One region of the Anaerobacillus alkaliphilus genome, then DNA from elsewhere that is predicted to be linked to it. Evidence: predicted binding sites of a transcription regulator. Region 1 holds the regulator's gene; each other region holds the start of a gene.

Region 1 (6,799 bases):
TTCGTTTGATCACATGTATTACAAAGGTATTATCCTTACTATAAAGCATGTCCAAAGAAATGATTGTCACATAACGGAGAAATTGCCCACTACTTTTGTCGTTTAAAGGAACTCTCTCGAAGTAGGATTGAGGCTGACCAAATAAATTCAGTCAGCCCCTAATAACATTATTTTGCTAATGTTTCTTTAAGTTTTGCAATAACATTCGCAACAGTGAAACCATACTCTTCCATGATTTTCTCTCCAGGAGCTGAAGCACCAAATTGGTCAATTGCAATTACTGCTCCTTTATCTCCTACATATTTATGCCATCCTAATGATGAGCCCATCTCAATACCTACACGAGCTTTCACATCCTGTGGGATTACCGAGTTTTTATACTCAGCTGATTGTTTTTCAAAGCGATCCCAACTAGGCATACTTACAACTGAAACGAAGATATTTTCTGTTTCTAGTTGTTTTTGTGCTTCTACAGCTAACTGTACTTCTGAACCAGATGCAAGTAACACACCTTGGATTGTACCCTTTGCTGGTGAAATAACATAAGCACCTTTTTTCACGCCTTCATAGGACAACTCTTTTGTTACTTCTTGAGTCATTAAGTCTTGACGAGATAGAACAAGGGCTGTTGGCTGGTCTTTACTCTCTACCGCAAGTTTCCATGCAGCAACTGTTTCATTGCTATCAGCTGGTCTGATGATAGAAATGCCCGGCATTGCACGAAGCGCAGCTAATTGCTCAACTGGTTCATGCGTTGGGCCGTCTTCACCCACAGCAATACTGTCATGTGTAAATACATAAGTTACCGGTAACTTCATTAACGCTGCTAACCGAATTGCTGCACGTAAGTAATCTGAGAATACAAAGAAGGTTGCACCAAACACTTTTACCCCGCCGTGAAGAGCCATTCCATTTAATGCAGATCCCATTGCGAATTCCCTTACGCCAAACCAAATATTTCGGCCGCTATAATTTTCTCTTGTAAAGTCACCTTCACCTTTAAGCATTGTTTTATTGGAAGAAGCTAAGTCAGCAGAACCGCCAAAGATTTGGTTAACGTTCTTTGCCAATGCGTTTAATGCTTCCCCTGATGAAGAACGTGTAGCTACATTATCTTTCCCGCCTTCATATACCGGTAAATTCTCATCCCATCCTTGAGGAAGGTCTCCGTTAATAGCTTGCTTTAATTCAGTAGCTAGTTCCGGATACTTTTCTTCATATTGGCGCATAAGTTCGTTCCACTCGAATTCTTTTGCTATACCTGCCTCTTTTACAGCAGCAAAAAGCTCTGTTACTTCCTCTGGTACATGGAACTCATTCTCATATGTCCACTTATATGTTTCTTTCGTAAGTTTTACTTCATCTTTACCAAGTGGAGCACCGTGAGAAGCAGACTTTCCACCTTTGTTAGGAGAGCCATAACCAATTGTAGTCTTTACTTCAATTAATGTTGGACGGTCATCTTGCTTCGCAAGTTCAATAGCTTTATTTATTTCAGTAATATCATTTCCTTGCTCAACACGGATGACTTGCCAGCCATATGCCTTATATCGATCTTCAACACTTTCACTAAATGAACGATTTAATTCGCCATCAAGTGAAATATCGTTTGAATCATATAGCACAACTAAACGACCTAGCTTTAGATGTCCTGCAAGAGAAGCAGCTTCCGCAGACACACCTTCCATTAAATCACCATCACCACAAATAGAATATGTATAATGATCAACCACTGGTAAATCTTCTTTATTATATTTTGCAGCTAAATGTCTTTCAGCCATTGCCATCCCAACAGCCATTGCCACCCCTTGTCCTAGAGGACCAGTTGTCGCATCTACACCTGGAGTATGACCATACTCAGGATGTCCAGGAGTTCTACTCCCCCATTGGCGAAAGCTTTGTAAATCTTCTAGAGTAAGGTCGTACCCAGAAAGATGTAATAAACTATACAAAAGCATTGAACCGTGTCCTGCTGATAAAACAAAACGGTCTCTATTAAACCAATTAGGATTACTAGGGTTATGATTCATATACTTGGCAAAAAGTGCATAAGCCATCGGAGCAGCACCCATAGGCATCCCTGGGTGACCAGAGTTTGCTTTTTCAATAGAGTCAATTGATAATGTACGTATCGTATTAATTGCTAATTCATCAACGTGAACCGTCATAATAAGATCTTCCTTTCTCTTCCTCATTTAACATTATTCGTTTTTCATCATATACCTCTTTTATAAAATTAACAAGGATATCTATGGTAAAAACGGTGAATTTTTGTCGACTATTTACTAATGAGTTAATTTACGATCAATTGTTTGTTTACTTTCTTTTAATTTATCCGGTGTTACATCATTACCTTCCTCATCAACTACTTTAATTGAATGTAATTGACTGCTAAATGAAGATCGAAACGTTTGAATGTATTCCTGTCGCAGTTGCTGCTGTTCTTGCTTTTCTTCCATTGTAATACTTCCTGCTTTTGCTTTTTTTGAAAGCTCGTTAATCCGCTTTATTTTTTCACTTGATAACATTTTACTAATCCTCCATCTATTGTTTAGACCTATAGTAAAATTTACAGTAACAAACCAACGTTTTCAACCTTTCTGATTAGTTTGTTCGTAAGTTCCATCGAATATTATATTTTTAAGAAAGAAAAAAAGCCTTAAGAGATTAATCTAAGACTTTATATGTGATTCTTTATTTTGGCGAGACCTTTGTATCCTCAGCGTTTATATATTCCTGGTAGCGACGATGAACAGTAGCTTTCGAAACGTCATACCCAAAGCCCCTTAGAGTAGCTGCAATTTCTCTAAATGTCAGTTTCATCGTTTTTAAGCGAATAATCTCCTCCAATGGAATTTCTTTCTTTAAACGGCCTCCTACATGTACATCACCTAGGTTTTCACTGGGATTATAGCCATTTTCAATCGCCTTCTTCATTCCACGTTTAATTTTAATATTGTGAAGCTTTCTTTGATATTCTTCTACAATACTAACAATATTAAGAACTAAAGTATCAGTTTCTGACAGTTTCAACTCACCTTTATCATTGATTGTTCGAATTTTAACTTGATACTTTACTAACTGATGAACGAGGGCTATCTTTGTATTTCCCCTCCCTAATCTGGTGTCATCCTGAATTAGTAATACCTCTGCTTTTTTATCCTTAAAATCCTCTAACAATTCAAAGATGCCTTCTCTCTCTATTTCGTAACCACTAGCTTTTTCCTCTATTACTTTATAGATAGGAAAGCCATTTTCTTCAGCTAAATGGATCAATTCTTCCTTCTGTCTAGATAAAGAAGAAGATTGTGCTTCTTTATTAGTACTTACTCGACAATAAATAATCGCCTTCATTTCTAACGAATTCCTCCTTTCTTTTTAACTGAGGAACAAGAAGAATTTGACCAGGATAGATATGATCACTCGTAAGATTGTTTTCTCTCTTTAATATAGTTATGTAGGAAAGGATAGACATTCCTTCTGTATGTTTACTTGCTATAGACCAAAGTGTGTCACCAGATAAGACTTCCACTTCTATTAATTCTTCAAATTCAGGCTGTGCAGAAACACTCACAGACATTAAAAGATAGATGATTAACACTACAAATATAGCCACATAGCTTATATCTTGAAATGAAATTTTTTGAATTTTAAACATTATAAACACTCACTTCCATAAATAAGAATATTTGTTCTCTATTATAATAAAACAGAACACTCGTTCTAGTCAATAGTTTTTAGAACTTATGTTTGCATATTTGAAGAGAGTACAGTATAATTTATGGTAAAGATAAGATAAAATGGGGTGCTACATAATGAATAAGGTATCGAAGCGTCAGCAAGAAATACTAGATTACATAAAAGATGAAGTTCGCAAAAAGGGATATCCACCATCGGTGCGAGAAATTGGTGAAGCAGTAGGATTAGCATCTAGCTCCACTGTTCACGGACACTTATCTCGACTCGAGAAAAAGGGGTTTATTCGAAGAGACCCCACAAAACCAAGAGCAATTGAGATATTAGATTTAAAATTAGATGAATTTGAACCTACTTCTCCGAATACTACCTATGCTCCGATTATCGGTAAAGTTACTGCCGGTGAGCCTATAACTGCCTACGAAAATATAGAAGATTATCTGCCACTTCCAGAGAAATTCGTTGGCGATGACAAAGTGTTCGTCCTTGTCATTCAAGGTGATAGTATGATTGAAGCCGGTATCTTTGATAAAGATATGGTTATCGTAAGACAGCAACAAACTGCCAACAATGGTGATATCGTTGTAGCTATGACAGAAGAAGATGAGGCGACGGTTAAACGCTTTTTCAAAGAGAAAGACTTTATTAGACTTCAGCCTGAGAATTCTTCAATGGAACCTATTATTCTACAAAACTGCGCAATCTTAGGAAAAGTTATTGGTGTTTTTCGTTCAGTACATTAAATACGGTACCTTCATTATTAATAGCAGAAGAATCAACTTAGGTTGGTTCTTTTTTAGTGTACATGGAAAAAAGCACTTGCCCCTAAAGGCAAATGCTCGTGACTTATCAACCACTATTAATATATCCAAATAGATATCATTTCATACTAATAAGTTAGCTTAAGTATAATATTAGTACATTCTTTTATAACTATAGTTAAGTTAATTTTAAGATGGAAAATACCATTCACTTGGGATATTACAATACTTAAAAATGCCACCAGTGACTAACCCCTTTTGTTGTACCAGCTATCTTTTATTCATGACTTCTAAATAACTAATTTCATTCTTTGCTTCTAATGAAACATTCTGATGATAGTAAGTAACTAGTGACGGATAAATTTCAAGAAAAACCTCATGTAAAATAGGGTCAAACTGTGTATTCATAGCCTCGATAATGATATCCTTGGCTTCTTCTAATGTAAAAGCATTTCTATAGGATCGAGTAGTAGTAATTGCATCAAAGGTATCGGCAAGTGCAATAATTCTTGAATGTAACGGAATGTCATCTTGACTAATCCCCCTTGGATAGCCTTTTCCATCGTACCTTTCATGGTGATACAATATATCACTGACAATTTCGTTTGGATATTCTAGTTCTTTTGCTAAATTAGCACCGAATTCAGAGTGTTTTTGAATCGTTTTATACTCTTCCAAAGTAAGCTTTCCATTTTTCGTTAGTATATCATTAGGAATATATACTTTTCCGATATCATGAATAAGAGAACTAATTCGCAATAAATCTAAATCTACTTTATAGCCTTTTTTCTTCATGTTACTACCAATAATCATTGCGTAATCAGATACACGAATTGAATGACCTCGTGTATACATATCTTTTGTTTCGATTGCTAATATAAGGGTTTTCACTGTCTTATCAAACATGTACGCTTGCTTAGAACTATCTACAATCATATTTACAAAAACACCGAGAACGACAATATAACAAATAATGTACGAAAGCTCAGTGACGATTTCAAATAAAAAACGTTGATCATAATAGCCAGCCATAGAATTTAAACTAAAGTGGATCAAAATTGAAGCAACACTGGTTCCATAAAAAACGTTACGATTTTTAAATAGCGTAGCAAATAACGGTAAGAAAATAACTGCAATCTGGTTAGCGAAAGGAGTAAACCATGTCAGAGCAACAATCACTACGCACATATTTATAAAGAGGAGATACCTTTGTATCATCGGTGAAAATTTGCGATAGATGAGAGTGAATGGTAAATACCCAAGTAACATAATACTTAGTAACTGATAATAAATGATATCAAAAGAGCCAACCCAAATGGTATATATGGCTGTTAAACTAATGGAACTTCCGATACAAATCATCCATAGCTTCTTTATAAACAGATTTATGTCTAGACTCATTGATGTTCACCTACATTTCACAAGGATAGTTATTTCGGGATAAAAAAAGACGAACCGAAAAAATGTTTGGTTCATCTCTTTTCTCTTTCGAAAGATGTTTTTCTACTTCCCCATAACTTCATCTATCAAAATTATAATGCAAAATGTGACAAACTTCTATATATTTTGACAAAAACTCCATATATTTTATAGTTATGCCCTCTATGAATATTAGCTATCTGATAGGCTCCCAATCAGTTGTTTCGCAATCTCTTGTCCATTTTCAATGCAATCAGGAATTCCCACACCATAATACGAGCATCCTGCTAATAGAACACCTGGATAATTTTCCTTAAAGTCACTCTCTAAAGTTCCAACAACCTTAGGATGTACAATTTCATAGTTTGGCATATTTTCGACCCAATCAGTTATTTCGTATGTAACTGGTTTAGCAGTAATTCCTAGACTTTTTTGTATATCATTAAGCGCTATGGTCAGTTGGTCTGTCACGTCCATCTGCTTTAATGTTTGAAAAGTAGGATGGCTACTTTTATAAAACAGACGCACTAGTAAATTACCACTTTCAGAAGTATGTAGCCATTTACGACTCGTCCATGTACAAGCATTGCATGATAACTCATCTGTATTAATAGTAATAAAACCGGTACCATCCGCTGGCAATACACTATCTGGAACATCAAACCCTAGATAGATACTAATTAACGAACTGTTTTTCAATTTAGAAAAATCTTCTTTAATTTTTTCATCGGAAAATAATGCTTGCGCTGACGCATGTGGGATACTTAAAATTATAGAGTCAACCTCTAACATTTCTCCATTTACTAAATGAGCGCAATAACGTTCATTATTTTTAGTTATATTAGTTATCCGTTGATTTTTTAGAATTTCTACCTCTTGCAAGTGGCTCTCGTATGCGTCAATGATTGAATCCATCCCATTTT
Region 2 (6,799 bases), on a different contig from region 1:
ATATTAAGATTAATAATCGTCACAACTGTAGCTGTTAGATATCCAATTTTATGTCTCCCTTAACAAACGTAATAATTGTAACCCATCAGACGGATGCCCACCCAATGAACCAAACCAACGAGGATAGGTAAATGGCATGGCTGTTAGTAAAAAGGTTATCAAGTTAAAGATTATTATTCCATTAATAAAAGTACGAAAATCCCCATGAGAAACCAACTGTATTAGCGATATGAATAAAAAAACAAGTAATAGAGACATCAATGGCCCACCTGCTAGTGCGCAAAAATTTTGTCGTTTATCTAAATTACTATTCCAACTACAATAACCCGAATAAGACCAATGTATATGAAAATGTAGCCTTCCAACGCTGAAATTATGTTTGTTTTTTTCATCCGTGTTCCCCAAGTAAATTCGTGCATGAGATTTTGACGTTAAAACAACTCCAATGCCATGTCCAACTTCATGTAATAAGATGCATAAAGGGATTATCAGAATATAAAATAGAAAATAAGTTATAATTGTTTTCTCCTTTCTTTCTTTCTTTCTTTCTTTCTTTCTCTTACTTAACTACTAGTAATCTAATACACAAGTAAATAAAAACTTACCAATATTATACATAAGTTGGTGTCATTTGTAAGTAAGTATTCTTTTAACATTACCTATACTTTTTTAGCATTGTGGAAAATACGGGTTGTCCTCGATACCCAAAACAATAAAAGACCCCATTTCTGAGGTCAATTGTGAACTTTTTCATTTATAAGAAGAAAGTACTATTCTTATAGTACCGATGGTTATATAATAGAAAATATGTTTTTATAACACGGACGTTTGTTTATTCATTTATGAGATCAGGGAGAAGTTTGCATGCCACAGGAATTATTGATTTACGTAGTAATGGGAGTGTTTGGTTGTGTATTAACCGTTTTTTTATGCTTGTATGGACTATTAAAAGTGAAAGATGCCCCAGGGGGAACTTATTATATACTCTGTACGTTCATGTGTACGATCTTTACAGCCTCATATCTTTTTGAGCTTACTAGTACTTCACTAGAACAAATGAAGTTTTGGTTAGGAATTGAGTACCTTGCTTTACCGTTCATTCCTGTATTTGTTTTATTGATGTGCTTCGAATATGTCGGAAAGAAAATACCAAAACCGATGTATTATTTTCTCATTGGCTTACCACTTACGACAATTTTTATGCACTTTACTAACGATTTTCATCATCTCTATTATTCGTCTATCGCTATGAGGACGGATACGCCCTTTCCTATTTTAGTACTTGAAGGTGGGCCATGGTTCTATGTACATTCCTTTTTTCTATACATTTGTATCGTAGCAAGTATTGTCATTCTGTTTCTTAATTTCCGAAAAAAATCATTTACATTTCGAATGCAAATTTTAATGATGGCAGCTGGTTTATTCACGCCAGTACTTGGGAGTATTCTTTACTTAACTGGTTTGGGTCCATACGGACTTGACTATGGACCACTTTCGATGAGTATCTCTTTTCTTTTTCACGGGGCAGCTCTTGTTTCCTATCAAATGTTCAATGTCGCTCCGATCGCTAGGGAAACAGTCTTTGAAAGTATGCAGGATGGTGTTCTTGTTTTAGATCAAAAAGGAATTATTATCGATTACAATAAAACAATGACTAGTATTTTACCTAAGATCAATACATTTTCAATAGGAAAACCAGTGGAAGATATATTAGAAAAAAAACATCGACTTTACGAGCTTATGATTAACGAACAGGAATGTGATGTTGAGTTCGCAGCAACACACTATCATATCCGTTTTTCTCCCGTTTTGCTGCAAGGAACTATTGTGGGCAAAATCATTACCTTTATTGATGTGTCAGAAAGAGTTCTCCTACAAGAAAAACTTGAAAAATTAGCGAGTATTGATGGTCTAACTCAAGTGTTCAATCGAACGTTCTTTTTCAAAAAAGTAGAACAGACTTTTGATGACCTAAAGCAGCAAGGAGCGACTGTTTCGTTTATCATGTTTGATATTGACCACTTTAAAAAAATCAATGATACGTATGGGCATGAGGCTGGAGACCATGTCATTACTCATGTGATCGATGTGACAAAATCATGTTTACGAGATACAGATGTTATTGGAAGATATGGTGGTGAAGAGTTTGTCATTTTTATGCCACACACAACCGGACAAGTTGCTCTTGAAGTGGCTAATTTGATCCGCAACACTGTTTCTAGCAACACAATTTTTCTAGAAGGGAAGCAAGTGATAGCTACTTCAAGTTTTGGTATTTCAACGGTTGGTTTAACGTTGAGTTCGGATTGTCCGACGATCCCAATGCTAGTAAATCAAGCAGATAAAGCGCTATATCAGGCAAAAGAGAAAGGCAGAAACTATGTTCAAGAGTTTCAGAAGCTAGGTGAACATATAGGTGCCTAATCAAATAAGGCATGTCCCTCCATTTTAGGGACATGCCTTTCATTTATTTTACTTCCCTACCCTCTGTCTTGTAAGGAACTCTTGCAGAAGGCACTTCATTATTTGATAAGTGAATTTCTTGATCATCAAAGAAAATATGAGCACCAAATGCTTTTAGGATACTTTTCTTTGGAGCACCCCCGAGAAAAAACGCTTCATCAATTCGTATTCCCCACGCTCGTAACGTACGAATAACTCTTTCATGGGCTGGGCTACTCCTCGCCGTGACGAGTGCCGTTCGAATCGGGTTATCTTCTTTCAGTTCCTTTTGCAAAAAAGACAACGTTCGTAACAATTTAGCAAATGGCCCTTCCGGTAATGGTTTTCTTGCATTAATCCTTTCATGCTCAACAAACGCTTCTAACCCTTTTTCTTTGTAAATCTTCTCGGATTCATCTGAAAAAAGAACAGCGTCCCCATCAAAGGCTATTTTTATTTCTTTTAAAGGCTCCTCATCATAGGAAGCGCTACTTTCATAGATAAGCCCGGCGGCTATTCCTGAATCAATCGCATCTTGAACGTCTTCTTCATCTGCTGATAGAAACAAATCTACATTAAATGCCTTTAAGTAAGGGACTAATGACCTCCCACTCGTTAGTGCTGCTCTTGTAATATCAACATTGTAATGTTCAATCGAGTTAAAAATACGTAAACTCGTGTCTGGATTGTTTTTAGACATAATAATGACTTCTGTTTTTCTCTCATTATTAACAAGAGTGTTCAAACGAAGTAAACCATTAATAAGACTAAAGCCGATTCCTGGTTTTAACGGATTGTCTTCATTTTCAATTTGGTATTTTGTAAATTCCTCTAATCCTTTTGTTTCAAAAATCTTACTTTCTTCTGTCAGGTCAAATAACGCGCGCGAAGAAATTCCTATCACTAAATAATTTGAAAAATCGTATGGCAAAAATGGTCACCTCATATATAAATATATCTTAATTCTAATAGTAATGAAGAAATTGAGCAAGAATGAATGATCAATCCCCAATTCTTACATCAATGAGGTCCGACATCTTCAGTTCTACCCGATCTCCAAATTGATCAAGGATCTTTAGTGATTGTCTCATTTGATTAAACCCATATACTTTCCCCATGAACGTTTTGTAATAACCATTACTCCAATACGTAAACACTAATGTTGCTTGCTCACGCATCCCCTCACCGATCACCCGTTCGAGCTCCTCAATTTCCTGTTCGTCTAGCTGTGGTTTGGCTACCTTGTACTGATTAGCATAAATTTCTCTGACCATTGCAACGTGTTCTGGCAGCATCATTGAAGTCCATTTAATATTTCCTCTATCGCGTATCGTCATCTTGTCACCTCTTTTATTCCTTTTGACAATATCATTATACAGGAACGTTTGTTCTGTTTTCAAGTGGTGTAGAGAAAGAATGTTCGGTATCCAGCTCAAAAAGAATATTTGAACTCTTTCTACAATTGCTTTCTCTTTAACTCATCTAACGTCTTGCCGCTTTTGTCTTTCCAGTCTGTCCAGCCGTTACTAGCACTTTGAAGAACAAAAGTGGATGCTGCAGAAGGAGTTGGAAACGGTTGATCCTTCATGAAGATGTATCTGCCGTTTTCTTTTCCTAATATTCCTTCTTGAAGAAAGTTCTCTATTTTTTCATTATGTTTTTCTAGCTTATTTTCGAATCCAGGCAAAGCACTACTAGACATTTTAGATCCCTTGTAGATAACAAAGCCATCATCTGTCCATTTGCCAAAAGCTTCGGTATCTCTCCGTGTACAATAAAAAAGCTCCTCATCGTCTTCAAGGACTTCTTCAGTGTTCCCACGGAAGCTTTCAAATATCGGGTAGCCTAGTGTACCTAACAATAAGCTTATCGTTTCAAAGATATCAAACAAGTCTTCTTGTCTCCACTCAGGAATGAAGGGATTTGTGGGGAGAGTTTGGTTAATCGCATAGCGACCAGCACTGACAGCTTCCTTGTAGGCAAGGTGCTCCAAAAACTTAACATCGGCCTTTGTAAATTGATTTTGGATATTATTCGTCACGACTAGTACGGCCACTTTCCAAAAGTCTTTACTGCTATGGTGTTGCTTTAGTCGCTCATATCCTACCTCTGCTTCTCCGATATAAGCTTCAGTACGAGTCTCTTCTTCATTGTTACCAAACAAAAAGTATAAGGAGACATTGTCTACTTCACTTCTATCTTTAACCGTTTTTAATAAGTTTCTAGGGATTAAAATTGCTTGAACAGTTCGATTCGTCACACCAGCAATTTTTACCCCTCTAGGATTTCCGTCAGGTAGAAAAATCTGAATCGTTTTAGCTTTACTTCTCTTCAACTATTTCACCTCTTGTTTTATCATGCCAATTTTTGCTACATATCTATACGAAAAACAGTAGAGCCGGTGCAAGATAAAGTACAAAGTACATAATTTCCAATTTTTTTAAGAAGCTAAACAGGTAATGCATGTATAAAGGAGGACCAAATGAAGACAAAGATGAGACACTTTTTACTAGTAATACTACTATTTGTGTTAACCAGTTGCCAAACTAACCGTATCCAATTGCCCGAGATAGAACATCCTATTGTTTTGTCACATCAGGAGGAAGATCTTCTCACGTTTATTGATGCTGATAACGGGAATGTTTTCACTAATGCTATTTCATATGGAATCACTGATATGGTCCAAACGAGTGAAACTGACATAATCGCTGCAAGCATTAACAATAAATTTCTACTTAGAATTAATCTTCGAGACGGTAGCGTAAAGCCGTTTTTAAATGTCAATCAAGGAATTACCTCTCTTTTTTATAAAGATCCCTTTCTTTACATTACCGATGCGTTTAAAAACCAGGTCCATGTGATTGATATGAGCAACCGGAAAATTAAGGCAAGTATTGATGTCGGTATGTATCCAAATGAAATGACTGCTGATGATGACAGATTGTTTGTGATAAATTCAGAAAGTAATTCTATTTCTGTTATTGATCTAGATAAGCTAAACGTAGTTTTAGAATTTCCTACCTCAAGCCGAAAACCAGATGGGCTTGTGGTAGTGAATGATATGTTGTGGGTTGGTGGGCATGGGGGTGATGGAGTGATAAATAATAGCATCCATGCATACGATCCCAAGACAGGTGAGGAACTTTCTGAAATAATTGTAGGTGTCATGCCCGTAGATTTCTTTGTCGATCGAACCTATTCCTTCCTATATACCGTTTGTCATGGAGAGGATCAGATGTATAAGATTGACCTACGAAGCAACGAAGTGGTTGACCAAATTTTTGTTGGGGAAAATCCTAATTATCTTCGTGGAGATGACAACAACTTATATATAACCAGTGTTGATGATCATTTGTTCTCGATTGTTGATCAAGCTACATTTACCTTAGTTAACCAATTTGAAGTAGCTGAAGGGCCATATGCAATAGTAAAAGTAAACTAATGAAAAAATCGACAGTTGCCAGGCACCTGTCGATTTTTTTTATATTAACTTGTATTTTTTAAAGCTATTATAAAGGCCGTTCTTATCAGGCGTATCCGTTATATCATCGGCTGTTTGTTTCAGTACTTCTTTGGCATTACCCATAGCAATTCCTTCGCTCCTAGAATTTCAGTTGTACAAATTTACGTTTTCCTACCTGAACAATGAGGTTGTCAGTGATGGTCACTTGTAATTGAGTATCTTCTACCTTTACACCATTTAATTGAACACCGCGATTATCAATCATTCTTCGCACTTCACTCTTAGAGCTTAACAACTTTAATTGAACAATAAGATCAACAATGGAAATGTCCGCCTCGCCCTTCCATTCTACCACTGGGATTTCATCTGGCATTGAGCCTTGTTGGAAAACGGCAATAAAGTTCTGCTCAGCTTTCTCTGCCTCTACCTCACCGTGGTACATTCTGACGATCGTTTTCCCAAGTAACATTTTTGCGTCACGGGGATGAAGATCCCCTGAGGTCAACCTAGCTTTGATGTCTTGAATTTGTTCAGGAGTAAAATCAGTAATTAACTCAAAGTATTTGCTCATCAACTGGTCTGGAATTGACATTGATTTTCCGTACATTTCTTGTGGGCTTTCATCAATCCCGATGTAGTTTTTCTTTGATTTAGACATTTTCTCGACACCATCAAGACCTTCTAATAAAGGCATGAGTAGCGCCACTTGTTTTTCTTTACCGAACTTTTCTTGGTAATGTCTTCCCATTAAAATGTTAAAATGCTGGTCCGTACCACCGAGTTCAAGATCACATTCTAACATAACTGAATCGAAGCCCTGCATTAACGGGTAAAAGAACTCATGAAGCGAAATTGGTTTACCCATGACAATTCTTTCTTCGAAGTCGTCTCTTT
Region 3 (6,799 bases), on a different contig from region 1:
TCGACAACGACATCGTCTTGTTTTAGCTTTAAGGCCATTAATGGTTTCGAATATCGCTGTGCTTGATACTCACTTAATGGCGTTCGTTTGGCCATCCCTTGCTTCGTAAAGAATACTAAGAATTGGTCTTCAGTAAATTCTTTAATCGGCATAGCTTTAAGAATTTCATCGCCACGTTCAAGTGGGACGATATTGGCTACATGCTGCCCTAGATCTTTCCAACGAATGTCTGGGAGCTGATGAACTGGGATGAATAAGTAATTTCCTTTCATCGAGAAAATTAACAACGTGTCTGTCGTATTCGTTTCAAATTGACCGATGACACGGTCTCCTTCTTTCATTCCGGTTGGTTCGCCACTTGAGGCAGTAAACGAACGTATGCTTGTACGTTTGACATACCCCTCTTTTGTAACAGTTACAATCACATCTTCAGCAGGTACCAACACTTCTAAATTGATCTTGATTTCCTCAATCTCATCTTCAATTACAGTGCGGCGCTCGTCGTTAAATGTCTTCTTGATTGTAAGTAAGTCTTTTTTAATTACAGCAACAAGCTTTTTCTCGCTATTTAAAATTTCTTTTAGTAGCGCAATTTTCTTATCGAGCTCATCACTTTCCTTTTGCAGGATCGTAACGTCTGTATTTGTTAAGCGATAAAGCTGTAACGTAACAATGGCTTCTGCTTGAGGTTCCGTAAATTCAAACTTACTAATTAAGTTATCTTTTGCGTTACGCTTATCTTTTGACGCACGGATCGTTTCAATCACTTCGTCTAAAATGGATATGGCGCGAATTAACCCTTCAACAACATGCTGACGTTCTTCGGCTTTTCTTAGCTCATACGTCGAGCGTCGAGTGATAACTTCTTTTTGATGGTTTACATAAGCTGTTAATAGCTGCTTAAGTCCCATAAGGACTGGACGCTTATTAAAGATCGCAACCATGTTAAAATTGTATGTTATTTGTAGATCCGTATTTTTATATAAGTAATTTAAGATACCTTCTGCATCAGCATCTTTTCTCAATTCGATAACAATACGCAATCCTGTGCGGTCTGTTTCGTCACGAACTTCCGCAATTCCCTCGACTTTTTTATCAAAGCGAATTTCGTCCATTTTTTTGACGAGATTTGCTTTCACAATTTCATAAGGAATTTCGGTAATGACAATTTGTTGTTTTCCACCACGGACTGATTCAATCTCAGCTTTACAGCGAACAACAACTTTCCCTTTACCAGTTTCATAGGCATTACGAATGCCATCGACCCCTTGGATTATACCCCCGGTTGGGAAGTCTGGACCTTTAATATGCTCCATTAGTTCAGATAACGTACAGTTAGGGTTCTCCATTTGGAGGATCGCTGCATCAATGACTTCACCTAGTTGGTGTGGTGGAATGTCTGTAGCGTACCCAGCAGAAATCCCAGTAGACCCGTTAACAAGTAGATTAGGAAACATCGCTGGTAAAACGACAGGCTCCATTTCTGAGTCGTCAAAGTTAGGAATAAAATCAACGGTTTCTTTTTCAATATCTCGAAGCATTTCTGATGCGATGGATGACAGACGCGCTTCTGTATAACGCATTGCTGCTGGTGGATCACCGTCAATTGAACCGTTGTTACCGTGCATTTGGATTAGACCATAACGAACCTTCCAGTCTTGACTCATCCGGATCATCGCTTCGTAAACGGAAGAATCACCATGAGGGTGATAGTTACCGATAACGTTACCGACGGTTTTCGCTGATTTACGAAACGGCTTATCAGATGTATTTCCTTCTTTATGCATCGCGTATAAAATTCTGCGCTGTACTGGTTTTAACCCATCCCGTGCATCAGGTAATGCGCGTTCTTGAATAATGTATTTACTATAACGGCCAAACCGATCCCCGATTACTTCTTCTAAGGGGAGGTCTAAATATTTATCGGCAGATAACAAACTTATTCCTCCTCATGTAAGGTCAAATTTTCATTTTCTAAGATGTTCGTTTCCTCGTCTAAACCGAAGGCAACGTTGGCTTCAATCCACTTACGACGTGGCTCAACTTTATCCCCCATCAGTGTTGAGACACGACGCTCAGCACGAGCAACATCCTCTATTTTTACACGGATCAGTGTTCTTGTTTCAGGATCCATTGTTGTCTCCCAAAGCTGTGTCGCATCCATCTCTCCTAGACCTTTATAGCGTTGGATTATATAGCCTTTACCGACTTTTTTGATAGCCTCTTTCAGACCACTTTCATCCCATGCATACTCAATGACTTCTTTCTTACCGCTACCTTTACTCACTTTATAGAGTGGTGGAAGTGCAATATACACTTTTCCAGCTTCGATGAGCGGTCGCATATAGCGATAAAAGAAGGTTAATAGTAACACTTGAATATGAGCTCCATCGGTATCGGCATCTGTCATGATGATGATTTTGTCATAGTTGATGTCTTCAACCGTAAAATCAGCCCCAACATCGCCACCAATGGCATAAATAATGGTACGAATTTCTTCGTTCTTCATAATATCCGCAAGCTTGGCTTTTTCTGTGTTAATAACTTTTCCTCGAAGCGGTAGAACAGCCTGGAATTTTCGATCGCGTCCTTGTTTGGCAGAACCACCTGCAGAGTCACCCTCTACTAGGTAAAGTTCGTTCGCTTGAGGATTTTTTGATTGTGCTGGTGTAAGCTTTCCGCTTAATAATGCATCTTTTCGCTTCGCCTTTTTTCCACTTCTAGCATCTTCACGAGCTTTTCTTGCGGCTTCACGAGCTTGAGCAGCTTTAATCGCTTTTTTTATCAATAACGAGCTAATATCAGGGTTTTCTTCTAGGAAAAATGATAGTTGCTCACTCACTACTGCATCTACAGCAGATCTTGCTTCTGTTGTTCCTAGCTTGCCTTTTGTTTGTCCCTCAAACTGAAGCTTTTCTTCAGGGACACGAACAGAGACAATCGCCGTAAATCCTTCACGAATGTCTGAGCCATCAAGGTTTTTATCTTTTTCTTTGAGGAGCGCCATTTTTCTCGCATATTCGTTAATAATTCTTGTCATCGCTGTTTTGGCACCAAGTTCGTGCGTTCCACCGTCTTTGGTACGAACGTTATTTACAAACGAGAGTACATTCTCGGTATAAGCATCGTTAAACTGAAATGAAAACTCTACTTCTATTCCTTGGTTCTTTCCTTGGAAAAATGCGACAGGATGTAGGGTCTCTTTATCTTCGTTTAGGTACTCGACAAAGGCTTCGATCCCGTTTTCATAGTAAAATACTTCTTGTTGATCGTCTTTACCAGAACGAGTGTCCTTTAATGTGATTTTCAAACCTTTTAATAAAAACGCAGCTTCGCGTAAACGTTCCGTTAGTGTTTCAAAATTATAAGTTGTGACTGAAAAAATCGTTTTGTCAGGTTTAAAGTGGATTGTCGTTCCTGTTTTTCGAGTCGTTCCTATTTTTTCAAGTGTTGTAACTGGCTTCCCACCGTTTTCAAAACGTTGTTTAAAAACAAAGCCGTCACGTTTAATCGTTACTTCTAACCATTCTGAGAGTGCATTTACTACTGAAGCACCTACTCCATGTAGTCCACCACTCGTCGAGTAACCACCTTGTCCAAATTTTCCCCCAGCATGTAAGACTGTTAAGATTACCTCAGGTGTTGGTTTGCCCATCTTGTGCATTCCTGTTGGCATCCCACGTCCTTCGTCTTCAACGCTAATACTATTATCTTTATGAATTGTTACTTTTACTTCATTTCCGTAGCCAGCTAATGCTTCATCGACAGCATTATCGACAATTTCATAAACGAGGTGATGTAAACCTCGTGAGTCGGTACTACCAATATACATCCCTGGGCGTTTTCTAACTGCCTCAAGTCCTTCTAATACCTGTATGGCATCATCGTTATATTCGAATTTTTCTTTCGTCGCCAAATAGTTGGACTCCCTTCGTAACTACGTTAACCATGTAAGACGTTATATCTTCACTAAGTGCCTATTCGAGAGGCAAACGGGAATAAGGTTTTATTATAATGTAGGATACCTTATTAGCCTCATACAGATTACATCAATGAGGCTTTGTAACAGTACACAGGTACAAAAACTCAGTGATGTAGTCTTCGTCTTTCAGAATTTTTTCGTAGTTGTCATAATATTCTTTTGTTACGGTTTCATATAATAACAGTTTCTAGTATTTTAACTATAGTACGAACAATCGTTTCTATCAATAAAAACTTATAGAGATACGTAAGAGACACTGTCCTTATTTACAATACTGCTTAAATCCTTATTTTTCAAGCTTGTTTTTCCATATAAATAGAAAAATCCCTCTTAATCACAAAAAAAGTTAAGGGGATTTTCCTATTTTTTATCTTTTTACTCAAAAGCTTTTCCTAGTAATTACCTGATTTACAGATATTATTTTGTAAGCGCATGCTCAACTTTAATGCAACGATCCATAATTACGGTCATCCCGTGTTCTTTTAAATAATCATACGCTTCTTCATTTTCAACACCGAGCTGTGCCCAAAACACTTTTGCGCCAATTTCGACAGCTTCTTTGGCAATCTCCGGAAGAAATTCACTTCTTCTGAAGACGTTTACGATGTCAACCTGGCCTTCTATGTCTTTTAGGGTTGGCACCGCTTTTGCACCAAGGGCCTCATCAATGACTGGATTTACAGGTATTATTTCGTATCCAGCATTTTGCATCGCTTCAGCGACCATGTAAGAAGTACGTTCTGGATTGTTCGATAAACCTACAACAGCTATTCTCTTGTTTGTTGCTAAAATCTCTTTAATTTCGCTACGATCAGGATTTGTGATTGCCACTTCTTTCACCTCTATATATGAATTAGTTACAGATTTATTTTACCTTTTTTTGGAGGGGGATGTAAAATGTAGAATGTAGATTGAAGAATGGTGATTTATAAATTGAAAAAAGAGTGTTCTGTTGCGCTCGAATCGGCGATGAAATTGTAAGGGACTGGAAAACTTATGATCGGTTTAGAGTGAATCGGCGATGAAATTGTAAGGGACTGGAAAAGTTATGATCGGTTCAGAGTGAATCGGCGATGAAATTGTAAGGAACTGGAAAAGTTGTGATCGGTTTAGAGTGAATCGACGATGGAATTGTAAGGGACTGGAAAACTTGTAATCGGTTCAGAGTGAATCGACGATAAAATTGTAAGGGACTGGAAAAGTCGTGATCGGTTCAGAGTGAATCGACGATAAAATTGTAAGGGACTGGAAAAGTTGTGATCGGTTCAGAGTGAATCGACGATAAAATTGTAAGGGACTGGAAAAGTTGTGATCGGTTCAGAGTGAATCGACGATAGGATTGTAAAAGACTGGAAAACTCGTGATCGATTCAGAGTGAATCGACGAAGTAATTGCAATAGACTGGTAGACTCATCATCGGTTCAGGGCGAATCGACGATGTAATTGTTGGCAGACTACCCGAAAAGTTATTAAAAAACCAAACAGAGCCTCTCTCAGCTCTGTTTGGTTGATACATACTATTCTTTTTTCAATACATCAGCTAACGCTTCCCAGCTTTCGGCATTAGTAAAGAACCGGTTCCAAGAGGCTACTCCTGCCAAGTTATAATCATGGACCATCTGCCCGCGTCTTGCGATGGAATCCGCATTTTCAATCCAAATTTTATAAGTGGCTTTTTCTGCTTCGTCATAAAATTCTACGTAATCTTGTCCGCTAGCTTCATCAAATACTGGTGTTAGCTGATGCTCAGCGACCCACTCTTCTACTGCTCTCATACTTAGAGCTTTGGAAGATACTTCGATGTTGCCACCTTCTGTTTCTTGCTCTTTCCAAATACGTGTATAGGTAGGTATTCCTAGTACTAATCTCTCGCTCGGAATAATTTCTAGTAATCTCTCTAAGTTCCGTTCTACCCATGGAAACGAAGCAACGCTCCCAGCTACAGGTGAAGAGCCCCAATGCTCGTCGTATGCCATTACAATCATATAATCAACGATTTCAGTTAGCGCTGCACGATCGTAAAAAATCGACCACATCTCGCTCGTAGAAATAAATGTAATGTCCATTGAGATAATCAATCCTGCTTGATGCGCTAAGGCAGTAAGCTCTCTCACAAATTGAGTGACTAAATCTCGATCTTTTAAATAGACGTTTTCAAAATCGACGTTAATGCCATCTAGGTCATACATTTCACTATATTGTAAAAGCTGACGGATCATTTTTTGCCTGGTTTCATAGGTTTGAAGTGCTACATGAGTTTTTTCAGGGTCAAAATCATTTGAGAAAAGTCCCCAGATATGGTAGCCGCGTTCTTTTGCCCATTGAACATATGAAGTCGATGCAAGACTGTGAATGTCGCCCTCTTCATTTTTTAGCTTAAACCAAGTTGGTGAAACGACATTCACTCCTGGTAATGGAGGTAGTGTGTTTACATCTGGATTTTTCGAGTAGACAGCTTCCCAAGTCAAGTTAATTGGACCCTCAGGATACGCCAATTGACGAAACTGTTTTTCACGTTCAACCGTGATCATTTCGGTAGCTGTAGATTCCATCATGTCTTTTCTTACATACCCCGAGATCCCTTTTTCATTTTGTACGTGAAAATATTTTTCATCTTCTTCTAAAATATATAACTTCTCACCTGGAAGAACGAGATCATAGTAATCTGAAAAGTGGGTCGGTGTAACTTTTAACCGTAGATCTCGCTCTTTTGTTGTTTCCAACACGTTAGCGAACGTTCGTTCCTCGCCGTCTATTGAGATCACAATACTCTCATCAAAAAGGGTGTATTCGATTGGATAGATATTTTCTAATTGC

The links. Region 1 encodes LexA, which represses DNA repair genes until DNA is damaged. Its sites were predicted from a motif close to CGAACATATGTTCG; they were not measured.
Region 2: the regulator LexA is predicted to act here: its motif matches at 3,852-3,865, upstream of DS745_RS22115 (YolD-like family protein).
Region 3: the regulator LexA is predicted to act here: its motif matches at 4,190-4,203, upstream of parE (DNA topoisomerase IV subunit B).

What each region holds. Positions count from the first base shown of each region.
Region 1 covers NZ_QOUX01000046.1:202,780-209,578, forward strand. The annotation lists gene tkt (transketolase) at 168-2,168, opposite strand; gene DS745_RS16205 (DUF896 domain-containing protein) at 2,286-2,528, opposite strand; gene DS745_RS16210 (YneB family resolvase-like protein) at 2,695-3,354, opposite strand; gene yneA (cell division suppressor protein YneA) at 3,320-3,658, opposite strand; gene lexA (transcriptional repressor LexA) at 3,816-4,439, shown strand; gene DS745_RS16225 (HD-GYP domain-containing protein) at 4,728-5,858, opposite strand; gene hemG (protoporphyrinogen oxidase) at 6,069-6,799, opposite strand, start outside.
Region 2 covers NZ_QOUX01000047.1:349,564-356,362, reverse strand. The annotation lists gene DS745_RS25290 (hypothetical protein) at 49-258, opposite strand; gene DS745_RS22125 (histidine kinase N-terminal 7TM domain-containing diguanylate cyclase) at 865-2,424, shown strand; gene DS745_RS22120 (5'-nucleotidase) at 2,468-3,373, opposite strand; gene DS745_RS22115 (YolD-like family protein) at 3,444-3,779, opposite strand; gene DS745_RS22110 (GIY-YIG nuclease family protein) at 3,899-4,777, opposite strand; gene DS745_RS22105 (YncE family protein) at 4,925-5,884, shown strand; gene DS745_RS22100 (hypothetical protein) at 5,924-6,028, opposite strand; gene tyrS (tyrosine--tRNA ligase) at 6,045-6,799, opposite strand, start outside.
Region 3 covers NZ_QOUX01000047.1:487,175-493,973, reverse strand. The annotation lists gene parC (DNA topoisomerase IV subunit A) at 1-1,937, opposite strand, end outside; gene parE (DNA topoisomerase IV subunit B) at 1,940-3,916, opposite strand; gene DS745_RS22735 (CoA-binding protein) at 4,400-4,813, opposite strand; gene DS745_RS22730 (glycosyl hydrolase family 18 protein) at 5,500-6,799, opposite strand, start outside.